Regions from separate parts of the Stenotrophomonas oleivorans genome, predicted to be linked through region 2. Evidence: riboswitches for the same ligand, from Rfam matches in the RefSeq annotation. Region 2 holds a riboswitch; the other holds the start of a gene.
The links. Region 2 has a riboswitch for cobalamin ahead of MG068_RS01005 (epoxyqueuosine reductase QueH). Riboswitches for the same ligand answer to the same signal wherever they lie in the genome.
Positions count from the first base shown of each region.

Region 1: linked by a shared signal. The riboswitch ahead of btuB (TonB-dependent vitamin B12 receptor) and the one ahead of MG068_RS01005 (epoxyqueuosine reductase QueH) in region 2 are both predicted to bind cobalamin.

Region 1 is NZ_CP031167.1:503,933-513,182, forward strand. Features, by position in the region: gene MG068_RS02345 (class I SAM-dependent methyltransferase) at 1-616, shown strand, start outside; gene gph (phosphoglycolate phosphatase) at 682-1,338, shown strand; gene btuB (TonB-dependent vitamin B12 receptor) at 1,480-3,321, opposite strand; cobalamin riboswitch at 3,437-3,659, opposite strand; gene MG068_RS02360 (histidine phosphatase family protein) at 3,802-4,380, shown strand; gene MG068_RS02365 (TfoX/Sxy family protein) at 4,472-4,834, opposite strand; gene MG068_RS02370 (GAF domain-containing protein) at 4,831-5,313, opposite strand; gene bioD (dethiobiotin synthase) at 5,382-6,065, shown strand; gene MG068_RS02380 (hypothetical protein) at 6,141-6,338, opposite strand; gene MG068_RS02385 (aminotransferase-like domain-containing protein) at 6,378-7,826, opposite strand; gene msrA (peptide-methionine (S)-S-oxide reductase MsrA) at 8,031-8,768, opposite strand; gene MG068_RS02395 (cytochrome c biogenesis protein DipZ) at 8,783-9,250, opposite strand, start outside.
Region 2 is NZ_CP031167.1:221,813-231,062, forward strand. Features, by position in the region: gene MG068_RS00980 (NAD-dependent protein deacetylase) at 18-824, shown strand; gene MG068_RS00985 (NADH:flavin oxidoreductase/NADH oxidase) at 938-2,038, shown strand; gene MG068_RS00990 (LysR family transcriptional regulator) at 2,042-2,953, opposite strand; gene purU (formyltetrahydrofolate deformylase) at 3,068-3,919, shown strand; gene pncA (bifunctional nicotinamidase/pyrazinamidase) at 4,207-4,833, opposite strand; gene MG068_RS01005 (epoxyqueuosine reductase QueH) at 4,889-5,575, opposite strand; cobalamin riboswitch at 5,737-5,951, opposite strand; gene MG068_RS01010 (patatin-like phospholipase family protein) at 6,106-7,953, shown strand; gene MG068_RS01015 (hypothetical protein) at 7,998-8,435, shown strand; gene MG068_RS01025 (helix-turn-helix domain-containing protein) at 8,622-9,250, opposite strand, start outside.

The DNA of each region.
Region 1 (9,250 bases), 280 kb from region 2:
GCGCGGCCGTCGCATCCTGTGCCTGGCCTCAGGCGGTGGCCAGCAGGCACCGGTGCTGGCCGCTGCGGGCGCTGACGTCACCGTGTTCGATCTCTCCGACGGGCAGCTGGAACAGGACCGCAGGGTCGCCGCGCGCGATGGCCTGCAGCTGCGCACCGTGCAGGGCGACATGCGCGATCTGCACGTGTTTGCCAACGACAGCTTCGATGTGGTGTTCCACCCGATCTCCAACCTGTATGTGCCCGATGTGCGCCCGGTGTGGACCGAATGCCGCCGCGTGCTGGCGCGTGATGGCATGCTGATGGCCAGCTTCTACAACCCGGTGCTGTTCGTCGGTGCGCGCGATCCGCAGCTGGATGCACAGGGCCTGATCCGGCCGCAGTACGCCATTCCCTATTCGGACCTGGAAGACCTGCCACCGGCCGAGCGCGAGGCGAAGCTGGCGCGGGGCGATGCGCTGACCTTCGGCCACAGCCTGACCGAACTGATCGGTGGACAGCTGGATGCCGGCTTCGTCATCGATCGCTTCATGGAAGACTGGCAGCCGCAGCCGCGCTTCCTGATCGACCGCTATCTGCCCACCTACCTGGCTACCCGCGCGCGCCGGATCGGTTGAGGCAGGCCTGCCCAAAATACTGCGGCGTACAATGGACGGCCCCACGTCGCACAGGTGCCGTTCCCTTGTCGTATCCCTATCCGCTGGTCGTGTTCGACCTCGATGGCACGCTGGTCGACAGCGCTGCCGATATTGCCGAAGCACTGAACCGCACGCTGGAAGACATCGGCCTGGCACGCGTGCCGGAAACCACGGTGCTCGGTTGGATCGGCGACGGTGTGCGCCGCCTGGTCGAGCAGGCCGTGCAGGCCGCCGGCCGCGAGGTGGACCTGGCCGAGGTGATGCCGGTGTTCATGGTGCACTACCGTGAGTGCCTGCTGCGCAGCCCGCGCCTGTTCGACGGCGTGGCCGAAGCGCTGACGCAGCTGCGTGCACGCCATGTGCCGCTGGCGATCTGCACCAACAAGCCCGAAGCGCTGGTGCCGCCGCTGCTGCAGCACCTGGGCATCGGTGATGCGTTCGCGCTGGTGCTGGGTGGTGATTCGCTGCCGCAGCGCAAGCCCAGCGGTGAGCCGCTGCGGCATATCGCTGCGCACTTCGGGCTGCCGATCGACGCCTGCCTGATGGTGGGTGACTCGCTGACCGACTACCGCGCCGCCGAAGATGCAGGGATGCCGATCGCGCTGGTGCGTTACGGCTACCCGCGTGGCCTGGACCTGGCCACCGCACAGGCGGTGGCGGTGATCGACGACCTGCGTGAACTGCCGGGGTTGCAGGGCTGAGGCAACGGACATCCCTGGTCGCTGGCCGGTAACCCGGGCCGACGCAATGGGTAGTGCCGGCCGCTGGCCGGCAACCCGGGATGCGCTGCCGAAGGTCATGATGTTGCCGGCCAGCGGCCGGCACTACCATGACCGTCGCGCTCACTTCGGCTGGTAACGCACGCTCAGCTGGTACTCGCGGCCGGGCTGGTTGAACCACGCCACCGTCTCGTAGCGGCGATCGAACACGTTGGCGGCACGGGCCAGTAGCGACCACTCCGGCGTCAGCGCGTACTCCGCGCGCAGGTCCAGCGTGCCGTAGCCGCCGACCTTCACTGCGTTGGCCGCATCGTCATAGCGCTTGCCCGCACCCTGCACGGTCAGGCCGGCGCGGAAATCGCCGAAGCGGCGGTCGACGTCCAGGCGTGCGGTCTGCTGTGCACGGCGCGGCAGCCAGTTGTCGAACTGGGTGCTGCCATGGGTGCGGTTGCGCGGATCGGTGTAGCTCAGCTGCGCGTTGATGTCGAAGCCGGCCAACAGCACGCCACCGGTCAGCTCGGCACCACGGATGCGCGCCTTCTCCACCTGCTGCATTTTCATCGTGGACGCATCGTAGGTGATGAGGTCATCGATGCGGGTCTCGTAGACGTCCAGGCCCCAATGCCAGCCCTGGCCCTGCTGCGAAACACCGAGGTTGGCACTCTTCGACTTCTCCGGGTTCAACGTTGGCACGCCGCTCCACGGGTCGTACAGGTCGCTGAAGGTCGGTGCCTTGAACGCGGTGCCGTAGCTGGCGTTGACGCGCAGGCCGTGGTCCAGCTGCATCGCCCAGCCGAGACTGCCGGTGGCGTGGTTGCCGAATTGCTGGTTGTCGTCGTTGCGTACGCTGGCCTGCAGCTGGTGGCGGCCGAAGCGGCCCTGATACTGCACGAACACGCCGGTGTTGCGACGGCTGTCGACGAGGTAGCCCGCGCTGCTGCCATCCAGGTTGTCTTCGCTCCAATCCACGCCTGCACTCAGCAGCTGGCCCTCGGCCACGCCGAAGTCGCCCTGCAGCGAGGCGCTGTCACGATGGGTCTGGGCGCTGCCGAACACCCCCGGTGCGCCGAAGTTGTCCGACTCGTTGTCACTGCGGCCGACGTTGGCGGTGAATGCCAGGCGTTCAGACGGGGTGTAGCGCACTTTGCCAGCGAGCACCTGCTGGCGGGTTTCCGAATAGTTGTAGTAACCGTCGTAGTGGTTCTTGCCGTCGGCGCGCAGCGCGCTGCCTTCCACGTTCCACTGGTCGTTGAAGGTGTAGCCGCCACGCAGGCTCTTGGACAGGTTGCGGTAGCCGTCGCGGTCGGGTTCGTCGGCGAAGCAACCGGTGAACAGCGTCGCCGAGCCACGGCAGGCATCGATGCCATCGGAATGCTGGTAGGCGATGTCGGCGCCGAACCAGCCGCGTTCGGTGCCACCACCGATGCCGCCGCTGGCTTCGCGCAGGCCGTTGCTGCCGCCACCGAGCTGGAAGTGCGGAGCGAAATCACCCTGGTTGCGGCGCGTGAAGATCTGGATCACGCCACCGATGGCGTCGGCGCCGTACAGGCTGGACTGCGGGCCGCGCACGATTTCCACGCGCTCGATCTGCGCCAGCGGCAGGTCCTGGTACATGGCCAGGCCGAGGTCGGCACTGTTGATGCGCACGCCATCGACCAGCACTACGGTGTGGCCCGAGTTGGTGCCGCGCAGGAACAGCGAGCTCTGCTTGCCGAGGCCGCCGGCATTGGTCAGGTTGATGCCGGCACGGCCGCGCAGCAGCTCCTGCAGCGAGGTGGCCTGGCTGGATTCGATCTGCGCGCGGTCGATCACCTGCGCTGGCGCGATGCTGTCCTGCAGGGAGATCGGGGTGCGGGTGGCGGTGACCAGGATCTGGTCGAGCGCGGTGGTGTCATCGGCGGCCTGGACCAGCGCGGGCAGGGCGGCCAGCACGGCCAGGGACAGCATTCGGGACTGCAGCTTCATGGGGGACTCCAAGTGCCACGCACGCCCGCGTGGCGAAGGGGAGGAGCCGCGAAGGCAGGCATGCGCCGACGCCGCAGCGCAGGCTGCGGTCATCCAGCGCCATGCCCACCGCATCGCGACCTGAGGCTTCCTGGCCGGTCTCCGGGCTTGCCGCCGGGTGGCGCGAGGCCACCGTCCAGGCGCCTTCCCATGCCTGCGGCACAGTGGCGTTGTTGCCTGGAACTGACGTGCTTACCGTTGCGGGGGCAGCGCCGGCCTGGCGTGGATCCACGCGTCACCGGCTTCCCGTTTCAACCTGCCGGCCGTGGCCGCAGGTCACCTGGAAGTGCGCGCAGTCTACGGCATCGCAGGCGGCCCGTAGCGTCGAGCCTGCTCGACTGCCTTTGCTGTGCCCTTAGAATGGTCCCTCGATCCCGTGGTGCCGTTGCCGATGTCCGCCCGTTTTCCGCTGTTCCCGCGTTGCCTGTACAGGACGCACGCATGATCCTCGACCTGGTCCGCCATGCCGGCAACGGTCGCGATGAGTTCCTCGATGGCCGCAGTGATCCACCGCAGCTGGCCCGCCTGCCGCAGGAACTGGTCGACGCCTACGCTGCGCAGCCCTGGGAGCGGGTGATCAGTTCGCCACGGCTGCGCTCGCTGCACACGGCGATGGCCCTGGCCACGCCGCGTGGGCTGGACGTGGAAGCGGACGAGGAATGGGAAGAGCTGGATTTCGGCGATTGGGACGGGCAGTCGCTGTTCGACCTGCCGGAGGACGCATTGGCGGCCTTCCATGCCGACCCGCATGCATTCCCGCCGCCGAACGGCGAAAGCTGGGGCCACTTCGAGCGGCGCATCGCGCGCGCGCTGGATCGCCTGCTTGATGATGACGATCCGGTACCGACGCTGGTGGTCAGCCACGGCGGCCCGCTGCGCATGGTGCTGTCGCAGGTCTGCGGCCTGCCGATGTCGCTGTGCTGGGCCCTGCGTATTGACCACGGCACACGCCTGCGGGTGTGGCTGGAGCGCGGCGAGGTCGGGCTGGTGGGCGAACTGCTGGAGCTGCAGCAGCCCTGACCGCACTCGCCGGGCATGACCCGGCGCTACCGATCCCGCATCACAGTGGTAGTGCCGGCCGCTGGCCGGCATCCCCAGGAACGCGGAGGCCTCAATCCTCGTCCGCGCGCTCGGCCACGCTGTCCTCAGCGTCGTCGTCAGCATCGAAGCGCTGCTCATGCACCGGGCCCGAAGCGGGGCCGGCCGCCTTCAGCGGATGCGCAGCGATGCGCGCTTCGTAATCCTGCACCAGCGCCTCACGCTGCGGCTCGCTCAGTTCCTGCCAATGGCAGTCCAGCAACGCGCCTTCCAGTGAATAGAGCAGGTTCAGGCTGGGCTTGAAGCCGGCGCGCTTGACCTTGACGAAGGCACCGACCGCGCCGATCGCAACCAGATCCTCGCGGCTGCGCAGGCCGACCTGACGCAGCCACGCCGCACTCTTCGGGCCGATGTTGCGCAGCTTCGGTGCGCTCATCCCAGCGCCTCGACGAACACGCGGGCGATGGCTTCCAGGCCGGCTTGGTCGTCGGCATCGAAGCGGCCGACTTTCGGGCTGTCGATGTCGAATACGCCGATCAGTTCATCGCCGCGCAGCAGCGGCACCACCAGTTCCGAGCGCGAGGCCGAATCGCAGGCGATGTGGCCGGGGAAGGCATCGACGTCCTCCACGCGCTGGGTCACGCGCTGGCTGGCGGCGGCACCGCACACGCCCTTGTCCAGCGGGATGCGCACGCAGGCCGGCAGGCCCTGGAATGGCCCGACCACCAGTTCCTTGCCGTCGTACAGGTAGAAGCCCACCCAGTTCAGGTCGGGCAGAGCGTGATAGACCAGTGCGGAGAGGTTGGCCGCGTTGGCGATGCGGTCGGACTCGGCGTAGACCAGGCCGCGGGCCTGTTCCAGCAGCTGGGCGTATTGTTCCGGCTTGCTGCCGGTGAGCGAGGCATTGGCGAACATGCCCGCAGTCTAGCAAGCGCGCCGGGCCGGCGATAATGCAGGCTCTGTTGCCCCGCTGGAGCTTATCGATGCCGTTGCCCGCCACGCTGCCGCCTGCCCTGTTCGTCACCGGCACCGATACCGGGATCGGCAAGACCGCAGCCAGCACCGCGCTGCTGCATGCACTGCGCCGGCGCGGCCTGCGCGCGGTTGGCATGAAGCCGGTGGCCAGCGGCAGCGAAGACCTGGGGCAGGGCCTGCGCAACGAGGACGCGCTGGCGCTGCAGGCGGCCAGTTGGCCGGTGCCGGACTATGCCGACCTGAATCCGTACGCGCTGCGGCAACCGCTGGCGCCGGAGCTGGCCGCTGCCGAGGATGGCGTGCAGGTGGAACTGGCGCCGATCGTGGCAGCGTTCGCGCGCCTGCGTGCGCAGGCCGATGTCGTGGTGGTGGAGGGCGTTGGCGGTTGGCTGGCGCCGGTCTCGGCCACGCTCGACCAGCTCGACCTGGTGCGTGCATTGCATCTGCCGGTAGTACTTGTGGTCGGCATGCGGCTGGGCTGCGTCAACCACGCACGGCTGACTGCGCAGTCGCTGCAGGCCAGCGGCGTGGAGTGCCTGGGCTGGATCGGCAACCACATCGACCCGGTGATGCAGCGCCAGGATGAGAACATCGCGACGCTGCAGCAGCGCCTGCCGATGCCGTGCTGGGGGCGGCTGCCGTATCTGCCGGGAGCGGATGGCGAAGCACTGAGCGCGTACCTGCTCGAGTGACCCTGGGTAGTGCCGGCCGCTGGCCGGCAACTGCATCCACCCGGCGATCCCGAGGTTGCCGGCCAGCGGCCGGCACTACCGTGTTGCAGCTGCCAGCTCCTTCGCGATCGCACCGAGCCGCTCCACCGCGCCGATGAAGCGCGCATCCAGCATCTGGCAGCACGACAGCCGCAGGCAGTGGCGATAGCGCGCGCCGCGCGAGTACACGCGGCGCTGGGCGTGCACCTGCTTGAGTGATCCTAGGTAGTGCCGGCCGCTGGCCGGCAACTGCATCCACCTGGCGATCCCGAGGTTGCCGGCCAGCGGCCGGCGTTACCGTGCTGCAGCCGCCAGCTCCCGCGCGATCGCACCCAGCCGCTCCACCGCACCGATGAAGCGCGCATCCAAGGTCTGGCAGCACGACAGCCGCAGGCAGTGGCGGTAACGCGCACCACGCGAATACACCTGGCCGGGCATGAACACGATGTCCTCTACCAGCGCACGTTCGAACAGCTCACGCGTATCCACGCCCGGCAGTTCGAGCCACAGCAGGAAGCCGCCTTGCGGCTCGGTGGCACGGGTGCCGGCCGGGAAGTGTTCGGCCACCAGCTGGCGCAGCCGTCCCACCTGTTCGCGGTACAGCCGGCGCATGCGGTGCAGGTGATGCTCGTAGCTTCCGGCTTCCAGATACGCCGCCACCGCATCGCCGAGCAGTTGAGGCTCGCCACCGGTGGACTGGAATTTCAGCAGCGCGATGCGCTCGGCGAAGCGGCCGCCATCCAGCCAGCCGATACGGTAATCCGGCGCCAGTGTCTTGGAGAACCCACCGACCACCATCACCCAGCCATCGCGATCGAAGGCCTTCAGCAAGGGCGCCGGCGGTTCGCAGAACTGCAGCTCGGCGTACACCGCATCCTCGATCAGCGGCAGTTGCCGTGCGTTGACCAGTTCGGCCAGGCGTTGCTTGGCGGGTGTCGGCATGGTGCAGCCCAGCGGATTGTGCACGGTGGGCATCACCACCAGTGCGGCCAGCGGCGTGTGCTCCAGCAGCGCATCCAATGCGTCGACATCCAGCCCGTGCTGCGGGTGGGTGGGCAGCTCGATGGCCTGCAGGCCGAGGTTGGCCAGCAAGGGGTAGAGGTTGAAGTAGGACGGCGCCTCGATGCCGACCGCGTCGCCGGGCTGGGTGACCGCGCGCAACGCCAGCTGCAGGGCCTCCATCGCGCCGTGGGTCAGCAGCAGCCGCTCGCTATGGGTGTGCAGGCCCATGCGTGGACCGCGACGCACGATCTGCGCCAGCAGCCTGGGGGAGCCGTTTGGGCGCGCGTAGGTTTCCACTGTCTGCTGGCCGTGCCGCAGCACCTGCGCGGTATGCCGGGCCAGCTGCGCGCCCGGATAGAACTGGCGACCGCGCGGACCGGCGAAGGCCAGGTCGATCACTCCGGAGCGACGTTGTGCCTCCAGCACGCGCGCCATCAGCACCTGCTGCAGTGGTGCGGTGGGGGCGGACGGGGTATCACGCAGCGAACGCTCTGGCACCGACAATCGCGGCGCGACCTCGAAGCCGGCCTTTGGCCGCGGAATGACCAGGCCGGCGTCCTCCAGCTGGCGATAGGCCGCGATCACCGTGTTCAGGCTGAGCCTTCGCTGCAGGGCCATCTGCCGCAGTGAAGGCAGGCGGCTGCCGACCGGGAGACGTCCGCCGTGAATGGCCTCGGCCAGTTCGTCGGACAGCCGTTGGTAGCGGGGTGGGATCATCGCGCTCTGGTCATCTGTATCCATCGAACTTCCCGCCATCTGGTTCTGTACCCATGATGATGGCGAGCCTAGCATGTCGTTGTCGGACGGGCCTGATCGGGGCACGGCCGATACTTCCCAAGCGCACGGCTGGATGGCCGTGCGTCTTTTTTTGGAGGTGGTACCGGCCGCTGGCCGGCGATCCCCAGATCCGCAGGAGCCGGCCAGCGGCCGGCACTACCCGGGTCGTTACCGCATCGGCACCAGTGCCGCGTCGCGCCGGTACAGCGCCGGGAACTGCTTGCCCAGTGCCGCCAGCTTCGGTGCGTCGTAGTAGCGGATGTAGGCCGCCTGCGGGTAGTTGGTCATGTAGTTCTGGTGGTAGCTCTCGGCCGGGTAGAAGTGCTGGCCGCTGACCAGCTGGGTGACGATCGGTGCGCGGTAGCTGCCGGCCTGGCCGAGCTGGGCGATGTAGGCGCGGCTGGCCGCCTGCTGGCGTGCGTCATCACTGAAGATCGCCGAGCGGTACTGACTGCCGTGGTCCGGCCCCTGTCGATTGAGCTGGGTCGGATCGTGCACCACCGAGAAGAACACCTGCATCAGCTGGCCATAGCTGACCTGGCGCGGGTCGTAGTCGATCTTCACCGCCTCGGCATGACCGGTCTGGCCACCGCTGACGCGCTCATAGCGCGCATTGGCCGCGCTGCCACCGATGTAGCCGGACACCGCATTGCTCACGCCTTTGACGTGCTGGAACACGCCCTGCACGCCCCAGAAGCAACCGCCGGCGAACACCACGCTGGCATGGGTGGCGTCATCGCGGAACGCGGCGTCGCCGCTGGGCGCCGGTAGTGCCTTGGCCTGCGCGCTGGCTTCCAGCGGTGCCGCGACTGCGCCGTGGTCGACCAGCAGCACGCCAGCGATCAATGCAGTAGCTACCAAGCCGGCGACACCGGCGGCGATACCTTGTTCAAAAGAGAGTTTCATCGTGTGCTCGCGTTTCAACCGAAGGTGAAGGCATAGGCCTGCACGCCCGCATCGAGGAATTCGATCTCGAAGCGATGCGGGCCGACCGCGCCGCGCTGGCGCACCAGCTGGTACAAGCGGTGTTCGTTGACCACGCCGCTGCCATCGGCGCCGACATCGCTGCCGGCATCGGCGATGGGCAGCGGCTTGCCATCCAGCCAGACGCGGAAGCGCACTGGCTTGCCGTCCTCGCTCGGTGCCAGCACCAAGTGCAGGTCGCGCGCATGGAACTGGAATGCAATGCGGCCACCGGCCTGCTGCAGCTGCGCAGCTTCATCGGTAACGGTCCAGCGCCCCGACAGTCCCCACCGGTTCAACGCCAGGGTGGCCGGCAGGTTGTAGTCGAACGCGGTGTCGCTGCGCTGCCCGCCGGGCGAGGCGAACTGCTCGGCGCGGGCGTGGCCCAGGTAGGTTTCCGGCGAACGCAGGTTGCCCATGTCGGC
Region 2 (9,250 bases):
GCCCCCATCTGGCAGCCATGACCCTGCCACTGACCGACTTCATCGACCGTGCCCAGCGCCTGTTCGTGCTGACCGGCGCCGGCTGCAGCACCGCCTCGGGCATTCCCGATTACCGGGATGCCGACGGCCAGTGGAAACGCACGCCGCCGGTGACCTACCAGGCCTTCATGGGCGAGGCGGCCACCCGCCAGCGCTACTGGGCGCGCAGCCTGCTCGGCTGGCCGCGCTTCGGCCTGGCCCGGCCCAACGGCACCCACCAGGCCCTGGCCGCGCTGGAAAGCCGAGGCAAGCTGCAGGTGCTGCTGACCCAGAACGTGGACGGCCTGCACCAGCGTGCCGGCAGCCACAACGTGATCGACCTGCATGGCCGCCTGGATCTGGTGCGCTGCATGGGTTGCGAGCGTCGCAGCGGCCGCGAGGATTTCCAGCAGCGCCTGCTGGACGCCAATCCCGGCTGGGACGCGCTGGAGGCAGGCATCGCGCCCGATGGTGATGCCGATCTGGAGACCGATTTCTCCGCGTTCGTGGTGCCCGAGTGCCCGCATTGCGGCAGCGTGTTGAAGCCGGATGTGGTGTTCTTCGGCGAAAACGTGCCGCGGGAGCGCGTGCAGGCGGTGCAGGAGCACCTGCAGCAGGCCGACGCCGTGCTGGTGGTGGGTTCATCGCTGATGGTCTATTCCGGCTTCCGCTTCGTGCAGGCGGCGGCCAGGGCAGGGCTGCCGGTGGCGGCGTTGAACCGTGGCCGCACCCGCGCCGACGACCTGCTGCAGTTCAAGGATGAACGGGACTGCGCCGAGGCGCTGGCCGCGTGGGCTTCGTCCTGAGCCGAGCACACGCTCGGCTGCACGCCCACCGCGAAACAGCGATCCATCCAGACGGTTGATTCGCAGGCCGTGCGGCGGTGCAATACGCACCCCCTACGTCGTTCATCACCGTCTTGAGCCAGCTGTTTTCGCCGATCTCGTTCGGCCCCCTGACCCTGTCCAACCGCATCGTCATCGCGCCGATGTGCCAGTACTCCGCCGAAGACGGTCGCGCCAGCGACTGGCACGCCATGCATCTGGGCAACCTGGCGCAGTCCGGTGCCGGCCTGCTGATCCTGGAAGCCACCGCGGTCGAGCCGCGCGGCCGCATCAGCTGGGCCGACCTGGGCCTGTGGGATGACGGCACCGAGGCCGCGCTGGCACAGGTGCTGGCCAGCGTCCGGCGCTGGTCGCCGATGCCGCTGGGCATCCAGTTGGGCCACGCCGGCCGCAAGGCCTCGGTGAAGCGTCCGTGGGACGGTGGTGGCCAGTTGCCGGCCGACGATGCGCGTGGCTGGGCCACCGTGGCGCCGTCGCCGCTGCCGTTCCATGCCGCCGATCCGGCACCGCAGGAACTGGACGAGGCCGGCATCGCCGAGGTCATCGCCGCCTTCGCTGCCAGTGCGGTGCGCGCCGAGCGCCTGGGCTTCGAGCTGATCGAGCTGCATGCCGCGCACGGTTACCTGCTGCACCAGTTCCTGTCGCCGCTGAGCAACCGCCGCACCGATGGCTACGGTGGCTCGTTGCCGAACCGCCTGCGCCTGCTGGTGGAGGTTTTCGATGCGGTGCGTGCGGCAGTGTCCGACAAGGTCGCGGTGGGCGTGCGCATCTCCGCCAGCGACTGGGTCGATGGCGGCTGGGATCTGGTGCAGAGCGAAGCGCTGGCGCAGGTGATGGACGCGCGCGGCTGCAACTTCCTGCATGTCTCCAGCGGTGGCCTGGACGAGCGCCAGAAGATCACCGTCGGCCCGGGCTATCAGGTGCCGTTCGCGGCGGCGATCAAGTCCAAGGTGCGCATGCCGGTCATCGCCGTGGGCATGATCACCGAACCGGAGCAGGCCGAATCGATCCTGCGCCATCGCCACGCCGATGCGGTAGCCCTGGCGCGCGGCATCCTCTACGACCCGCGCTGGCCGTGGCATGCTGCCGCCGCATTGCGCGACAGCGTGGAACCGGCTCCGCAGTACCTGCGCTGCGAGCCGCGCGATGCGCGCGGCGTGTTCAAGACGCGCTGAGGTTCACACCCGCCAGGCCGGCGCCATGCCGGCCTGCAGGTGCTCGAACAGCGCGCGGATCTTGGCAGTGAAATCGCGGCGGTCGCTGACGCAGAAATAGACCTCCATCGGCTCCGGGCGCCATGCAGTGTCGGCGCCGAACACTGCCTGCAGGCGGCCATCGCGCAGGTACGGCTCTGCCACGAATGCGGCCAGCCGGGTGATGCCGGCACCGGCTGCGGCCAGCGTCGCCAGCGCATCGATGTCATCGCAGACCATGCTCGGCGGCAGTGCGGCGTCCACGCGCTGGCCATCCTTCAGCAGGCCCCAGCGCAGCGGCCGGCCATCGGTGGGGAAGCGGTGCAGCAGCCCGCGATGGCCGCTCAGCTCGGAGGGTTGCTGCGGGGTGCCGTGTGCCTTCAGGTAGGCCGGCGAGGCGCAGAACACGAACGGCACGCGCGCCAGCTGCCGTGCGACGACCCCGTCCTCCAGCTGTGCACCGATGCGGATGCTGGCATCCACCGCTTCCGGGCCGTGCTGCACGGCGCGGTCAGTCAGGCGCAGCTCCAGCTGCAGTTGCGGGTAGCGCTGCTGCAGCGAAGGCAGCAAGGGGGCAAGTACGTGGCGACCGAACGCGCTGCTGCTGGCGATGCGTAGTGGTCCGGCCGGTTCGATGTCACCAGAGGTGACCATCGCCTGCGCGCGCGCCAGGTCGGCTTCGATGTGGCGCACCTGCGCCAGGTACAGCGCGCCGGCCTCGCTGAGGGCCAGCTGGCGCGTACTTCGGTTCAGCAACCGTACGCCCAGATGCGCCTCCAGCCGGTTGATGTTCTGGCCGACTGCGGTGGCGCTGATGCCAAGGATGCGGGCCGCTGCGGCAATGCTGCCGGTCTCTGCGGTGCGGGTGAAGCTGCGGATCAGTTGCAACAGGTTCATGACCGACCAGCTTGCCATGGAGAAACCCAAGTATCGCTTGGGACTGAACCAAGCAGGTCGGTTGCATCGGTGACCATCGATCCCGAGGACAGGCTGCTGCCCTACACTCGGGCGATGCGCCCCGATTCCATCCTCACCCTGTCCTGTCCCGACCGTACCGGCATCGTCTACCGCGTATCCGGCCTGCTGTTCGACCACGGCTGCAACATTCTCGACGCCCAGCAGTTCGGCGACGAGGAGAGCGGCCGCTTCTTCCTGCGCGTGCATTTCGATCGCGATGCCGGCCTGCCGCTGGAGACCGTGCACGCCGCCATGGCCACGCTCGCCGCCGGCTTCGGCATGGACTGGCAGCTGCATGATGGCCGCCGCCGTGCACGCCTGCTGGTGCTGGTCAGCAAGCAGGGGCACTGCCTCAACGACCTGCTGTTCCGTGCCCACAGCGGCCAGCTGAAGGTGGACATTGCCGCAGTAGCGTCCAACCACGCCGACTTCGCGCCGCTGGCGGCGTCCTACCAAGTGCCGTTCCACCACCTGCCGGTGACCGCTGATACGCGCGCGGTGCAGCAACAGCAGATCATCGACCTGGTCGAGCGCGAACGCATCGATCTGGTGGTGCTGGCGCGCTACATGCAGATCCTGTCACCCACGCTGTGCCGCGCGCTGGCCGGCCGTGCGATCAACATCCACCACAGCTTCCTGCCCAGCTTCAAGGGCGCGCAGCCGTACCACCAGGCACACGCGCGCGGGGTCAAGATCATCGGCGCCACCGCGCACTACGTCACCGAGGATCTGGACGAAGGCCCGATCATCGAACAGGACGTGGCCCGCGTGGACCACGCGATGGCGCCGCGCGAGCTGGTGCGGCTGGGCAGCGATACCGAATCGCTGGTGCTGGCGCGCGCCGTGCGCCGCCATGTGGAGCACCGCATCCTGCTCAACGGGCACCGAACGGTGGTGTTCCGGTAATCGCCCATCCCGCGTCCGCCGGGCATGGCCCGGCGCTACCACGGGTGCTATCCGGTAGTGCCGGCCGCTGGCCGGCAACTGCAGAGATCCCGAGGTTGCCGGCCAGCGGCCGGCACTACCGAATCCTGATTTCATCCAATGAAAAGCCCCCGGTTCGGCCGTCCCGTGATCTGTAGGGGGGCGTAGTTAGGGGGCTGGATGAATCGATTGTGTTGTCGTGGGCAGGAGCGCGCAAGCGGCATAAGCGACGTGCGCGGTAGCGCCGGGCCATGCCCGGCGGTCACGCCTCAGGCGATCGAAATCCCCGCCTTGCCCAGCGCTTCACGCACCATCGCGTCGTTGGCGTCGGTCACCGGCTTGGTCAGCTCCCACAGGAATTTCACCCGGAAGCCGGACTTCACCGCGTCCTGCGCGCTCCACAGCACGCAGTAGTCGCGGGCCAGGCCGCACAAGTGCACTTCGCGGATGCGGCGTTCGTGCAGCCAGCCGGCCAGGCCGGTGGCCGGGCGCTCGCCATCGGGGCCATGGTTCTCGCGGAAGGCGCTGTATGAATCCACCTGTTGGCGCGTGCCCTTGCGCAGGATCAGGTCGGCCACGGTCCAGTCCACGCCCGGATGCAGCGCGGCACCGGCGCTGCCCTGCACGCAGTGGTCCGGCCACAGGGTCTGCGGCTGCGCGTGCAGCAGGATGGTCTCGAAGGGGCGTTGGCCGGGGTGCTGGCTGGCGAACGAGGCATGGTCGGCCGGGTGCCAGTCCTGTGTTGCCACCACGGTGCGGTAGCGGCGCTGTGCCAGCAGATCGGCGATCGGTGCCACCAGCGCATCGCCTTGGTCGCAGGCCAGCGCGCCACCGGGCATGAAGTCCGGCTGCAGGTCGATCACCAGCAGGGCGACATCGGCGGGCAGGGCGGTCATGGCAGTTCCGGTACAGCAGAAGGGGCGACCAGCGTGGCCGCCCCATGCCCACACGTCAATCGCCCTGCGGCGTCTCAGCGTCCTGCCCGTAGTACAGCAGGCCGATCTTGATCCGTTCGCGGCCATTCTCGCGGCGGTGACGGTTGGCATCGCGCAGCGAGTACACGCAGCCGCAGTATTCCTGCTGGTAGAACTGCTCGCGCTTGCTGATCTCGATCATGCGGCTGGCACCGCCGCCCTTGCGCCAGTTGTAGTCCCAGTACTGCAGGCCTTCATAGCGCGACGCGGCACGGATGCCGCAGTCGTTGATCTGCGCCATGTTCTTCCAGCGCGAGATGCCCAGCGACGAACTGATGGTGTCGTAGCCGTGCTCGTGCGCGTACAGCGCAGTGCGCTCGAAGCGCATGTCGAAGCACATCGTGCAGCGGATGCCGCGCTCGGGCTCGTTTTCCATGCCGCGTGCACGGCTGAACCAATTGTCGGTGTCGTAGTCGCAGTCGATGAACGGGATGTCGTGCTGTTCGGCGAAGCGGATGTTCTCCTGCTTGCGCAGCTCGTATTCCTTCACCGGGTGGATGTTGGGGTTGTAGAAGAAGATTGCGTAGTCGATCCCGGAGGCGGTGATCGCCTCCATCACTTCGCCGGAGCAGGGGGCGCAGCACGAGTGCAGCAGCAGGCGCTGGCCGTTTTCGGGCAGGGACAGGGTGGGGCGTTGGAGCTCGGTCATCGTCAGGTACCGCATGGACCGCCGGCAACGGCGGTGGCCCATGCATCAGCGCGTGGGTGAACAGGTCTGGCCGGAAACCGTGAACAGGACGCACGCGGCCGCACCGCCTGCACGCGCAGGACAACGACGGCCCCGGCAACCTCCCCGCGGAGATTCCAGGTCGAGTCAGGGGACGGTCGTGTCCCCCGGCCGGGGCCGGTATTCGGGCTGATGGACACGGGCCGCAGCCCACCTACTACCCGCCGCTTCCCAGGCGTGAGCCCAGTGCCGTTGGCAGGATTCGTTTCCATTCACCGCTGCGGGGCAGCTCCGGAATGGGCGCGCGAGGCGCCTTCACCGGATTCCCGTTTAAATCCCTGCCGCCATCAATGCCACGGCAGGGATACCTTCGGCGTGCCCACGGTGGACGCGTCGAGGCCAATGGTCAAGGGCCAATGAAAGCGCAGGGCTGTGGCTCGCTTCTCAGGCTGTGAGAGCGCCTCTTGCCATACTGGGCTCCGACAGACGGGAGGTGGCTCGTGGCGGCGAAGTACTGCGATCTGGTCATGAAAGGTGGCATCACCAGCGGCATCGTGTACCCCAATGCGGTACTGGCGCTGGCGCGCGAGTATCGCTTCAAGAGCATCGGCGGCACCTCGGCCGGCGCCATCGCTGCAGCCGTAGCGGCCGCGGCGGCATGCGGTGATCGCCGCCAGCAGGCCGGCGAGCACCTGCCCGGCGATGCCGGCTACGGCGGGCTGTCGGCGGTGTCGGCGCAGCTGTCGCGGCGCGGCTTCATCTACAGCCTGTTCCAGCCGGCACGGGGCGCGCGCGCCGCCTACCGGTTGCTGGTGGTGCTGACCGGCAATGCCCGCCTGCCACACAAGCTGCTATGCCTGGCCATCGCGGTGTTCGAGATTGCGCCACTGGAGGTGCTGGTGTCGCTGGCGCTGCTGCTCGGCCTGGGCTGGTGGGGCGGCGGTTGGAGCGGCGTGGCCGCCACGCTGCTGCCATCACTGCTGTGCGCGTACGGTGTCGGCGTGGCCGGTGCCGCGCTGCGGATAGCGCGGGTGGCGCGCCGTAACCTGCTGGGCCTGTGCAGCGGCCTCGGCCGCGATGCACGCACGCCGGCATTGACCGAATGGTTGCACGAGTGCCTGCAGCAGCTGTCCGGCAAGCCGCTGGATGCACCGCTCACGTTCGCCGATCTGCACGATGCGCCGCGCTATGCCGGCGAGCCGGACAGCCCGCATGCGATCAGCCTGCAGATGATCACCACCTGCGTGTCGCACAATGAGCCGCGCACGCTGCCGCTGGGCGGCGCGCAGTTCTGGTTCCTGCGCGAGGAGTTCGAGCAGCTGTTTCCGGCCAGCGTGGTGCAGTGGCTGGTGACGCAGGCCGGCCCGCCACTGGAGGTGGAAGGGCGCCGGTACTACCACCTGCCGCAGGGCCCGAAGCTGCCGGTGCTGGTGGCCACGCGCATGAGCCTGAGCTTCCCGCTGCTGATCAGCGCGGTGCCGTTGCATGAGCCCTCGCGCCGCGAGCGTCGCTGCGAACCGACCGCACCTGCGGCCGACCAGGAGCACAATGTGGCCGACAGCATGGAAGGGCTGACCAGTGCCGGGCAGACCTGCGGCCCGGTGATCACCGCTTTCCGCATCTGCTGGTTCTCCGATGGTGGCATCAGCAGCAACTTCCCGATCCACCTGTTCGATGCCGCGTTGCCACGCTGGCCGACCTTCGCCATCAATCTGGTCTACCCGCAGCACGCCGAAGACGTGAGCCACGGCAGCAGTGGCCGCCAGGCGCTGGAACACGCCGTGTTCCTGCCCACCGAGAACCGCCACGGCTGGCAGCGTACCTACCAGTCGATCGCTACGCCGCTGGCGGCCGCAGAACTGGGCCGTTTCCTGTTCGCGGTGGTGGCGACCATGCAGAACTGGCGCGACCTGCTGCAGGCGCGCGCACCGGGCTACCGCGACCGCATCGTGCACGTCAGCCTGCAGGGCGACGAAGGCGGCATGAACCTGGACATGCCACAGGAGGTGCTGACCCGCATTGCCGATAAGGGCAGCCTGGCCGGTGCACGCTTCTGTTCGTTCTCGTTCGAGAACCATTACTGGATCCGCTGGCGCAACCTGGCCTCGGCCTACCAGCGCTACACGCTGGAAGTGGCGCGCACCGACGACCCGGCGCAGCAGGTACTGGCCTACCGCGCGGCGTACTCGATGGTTGCCAGTGGCCAGCCGGCGCCACCGTCGTACAAGCTGGGCTCGGAAGACAAGCGGCTGGCATCGCAGCAGTTGTGGGGGCTGATGGTCGAGCAGGGACGTACCTGGGAGGACCTCGGCCCGGACCTCACCGACGGCGCACCGCGCCCGCTGCCGCAGATGAAGGTGACGCCGATCTATTGATCGCGATGGATACAATCGCGGCTCCCCATTGCAAGGAATGCCCCATGTCCCCTCGCCAGAAGCTGCTGGACGTGCTTGAACGCCTCGATCAACGCGATCCGGAGCACCTGCCGGTGGTGCCGCTGGCCGCGTATTTCGAAGGCAACGATTTCGAGGAGTGCATCGCACCGAACCAGTGGGGCTATGGGCGCCCACCGATTGCCGAGGTATACGCACGCTTGGTTGCGATTGCGGCAAAGTCTGAAGTGGAAGGTGTCTACGTGGGCCTGCACCAAGACTGGGGCAGTGCATTGGAAGACGACAGCGAATGGCCAGCTGCAGAGAACGTGCACGTCTTGACCAGCGCCGATGCCGCAACCGTGGAAGGCTGGCTGCAGGGCCTGGAATGCGACGGCGTCGGCGAAGGCTGGCCGTACGGGCAACACATCGACGCGCCTGCGCCCTCCACAGGTCACCGCGTGTTGACCGTGTTCTGGGACTAGTAGAGCCACGCCACGCGTGGATGCACTTCGCGCACGGCAAGGTTGTGCCAACCAAGGTTGGCACCTACCAAATCGGTTGTCCGGACCCGCCCCGCCAACCCATGGAATGCCAGCTGTTGCTTTTGAGGTTGCCGGCCAGCGGCCGGCACTACCGCAGGTGCAGGGCGCAGCCCTGCCGAACCAACCCTACCGCCCCGGCAACTGCGCGAACGCGCGCTGCATGCAGTCCTCACGCGGACACACCCGGCACCCCGGCCCGATCGACACCGAATTGCCCGGGCTCTGCACATCCAGTCCCAGTGAATACACCAGCCGCTCGGCATGTTGCAGATCGCACCCCAGCGCCACCGCGAAGGTCTTGCGCGGTTGGCCATGGCCCACCGGGCCACTGCTGACCTGCCGCGCCAGCCAGAAATGGCGGCGCCCATCGGGCATGCGCGCCGTCTGCGTAAGGATGCGTCCGGGCTGGTTGAACGCCTCGTAGACGATCCACAGCGGACAAGAACCACCCACCTGCGAGAAATGGAAATCGGTGGCCGAATGGCGTTTGGACACGTTGCCGGCACGGTCCACGCGGATGAAGAAGAACGGCAGGCCGGGCGCGCTGCGCCGCGCCAACGTGCTCAGCCGATGACAGACCGCTTCAAAGCCCACGCCGAACTGGTGCGCCAGCAGCTCGATGTCGTAACTGCTGGCCTCGGCCGCACGCAGGAAACGCATGTACGGCATCACCAACGCACCGGCGAAGTAATTCGACAAGCCAATCCGCGCCTGCGCGATGCGTGCCTCATCGGTAAAGCCAGCGCGCGCCACTA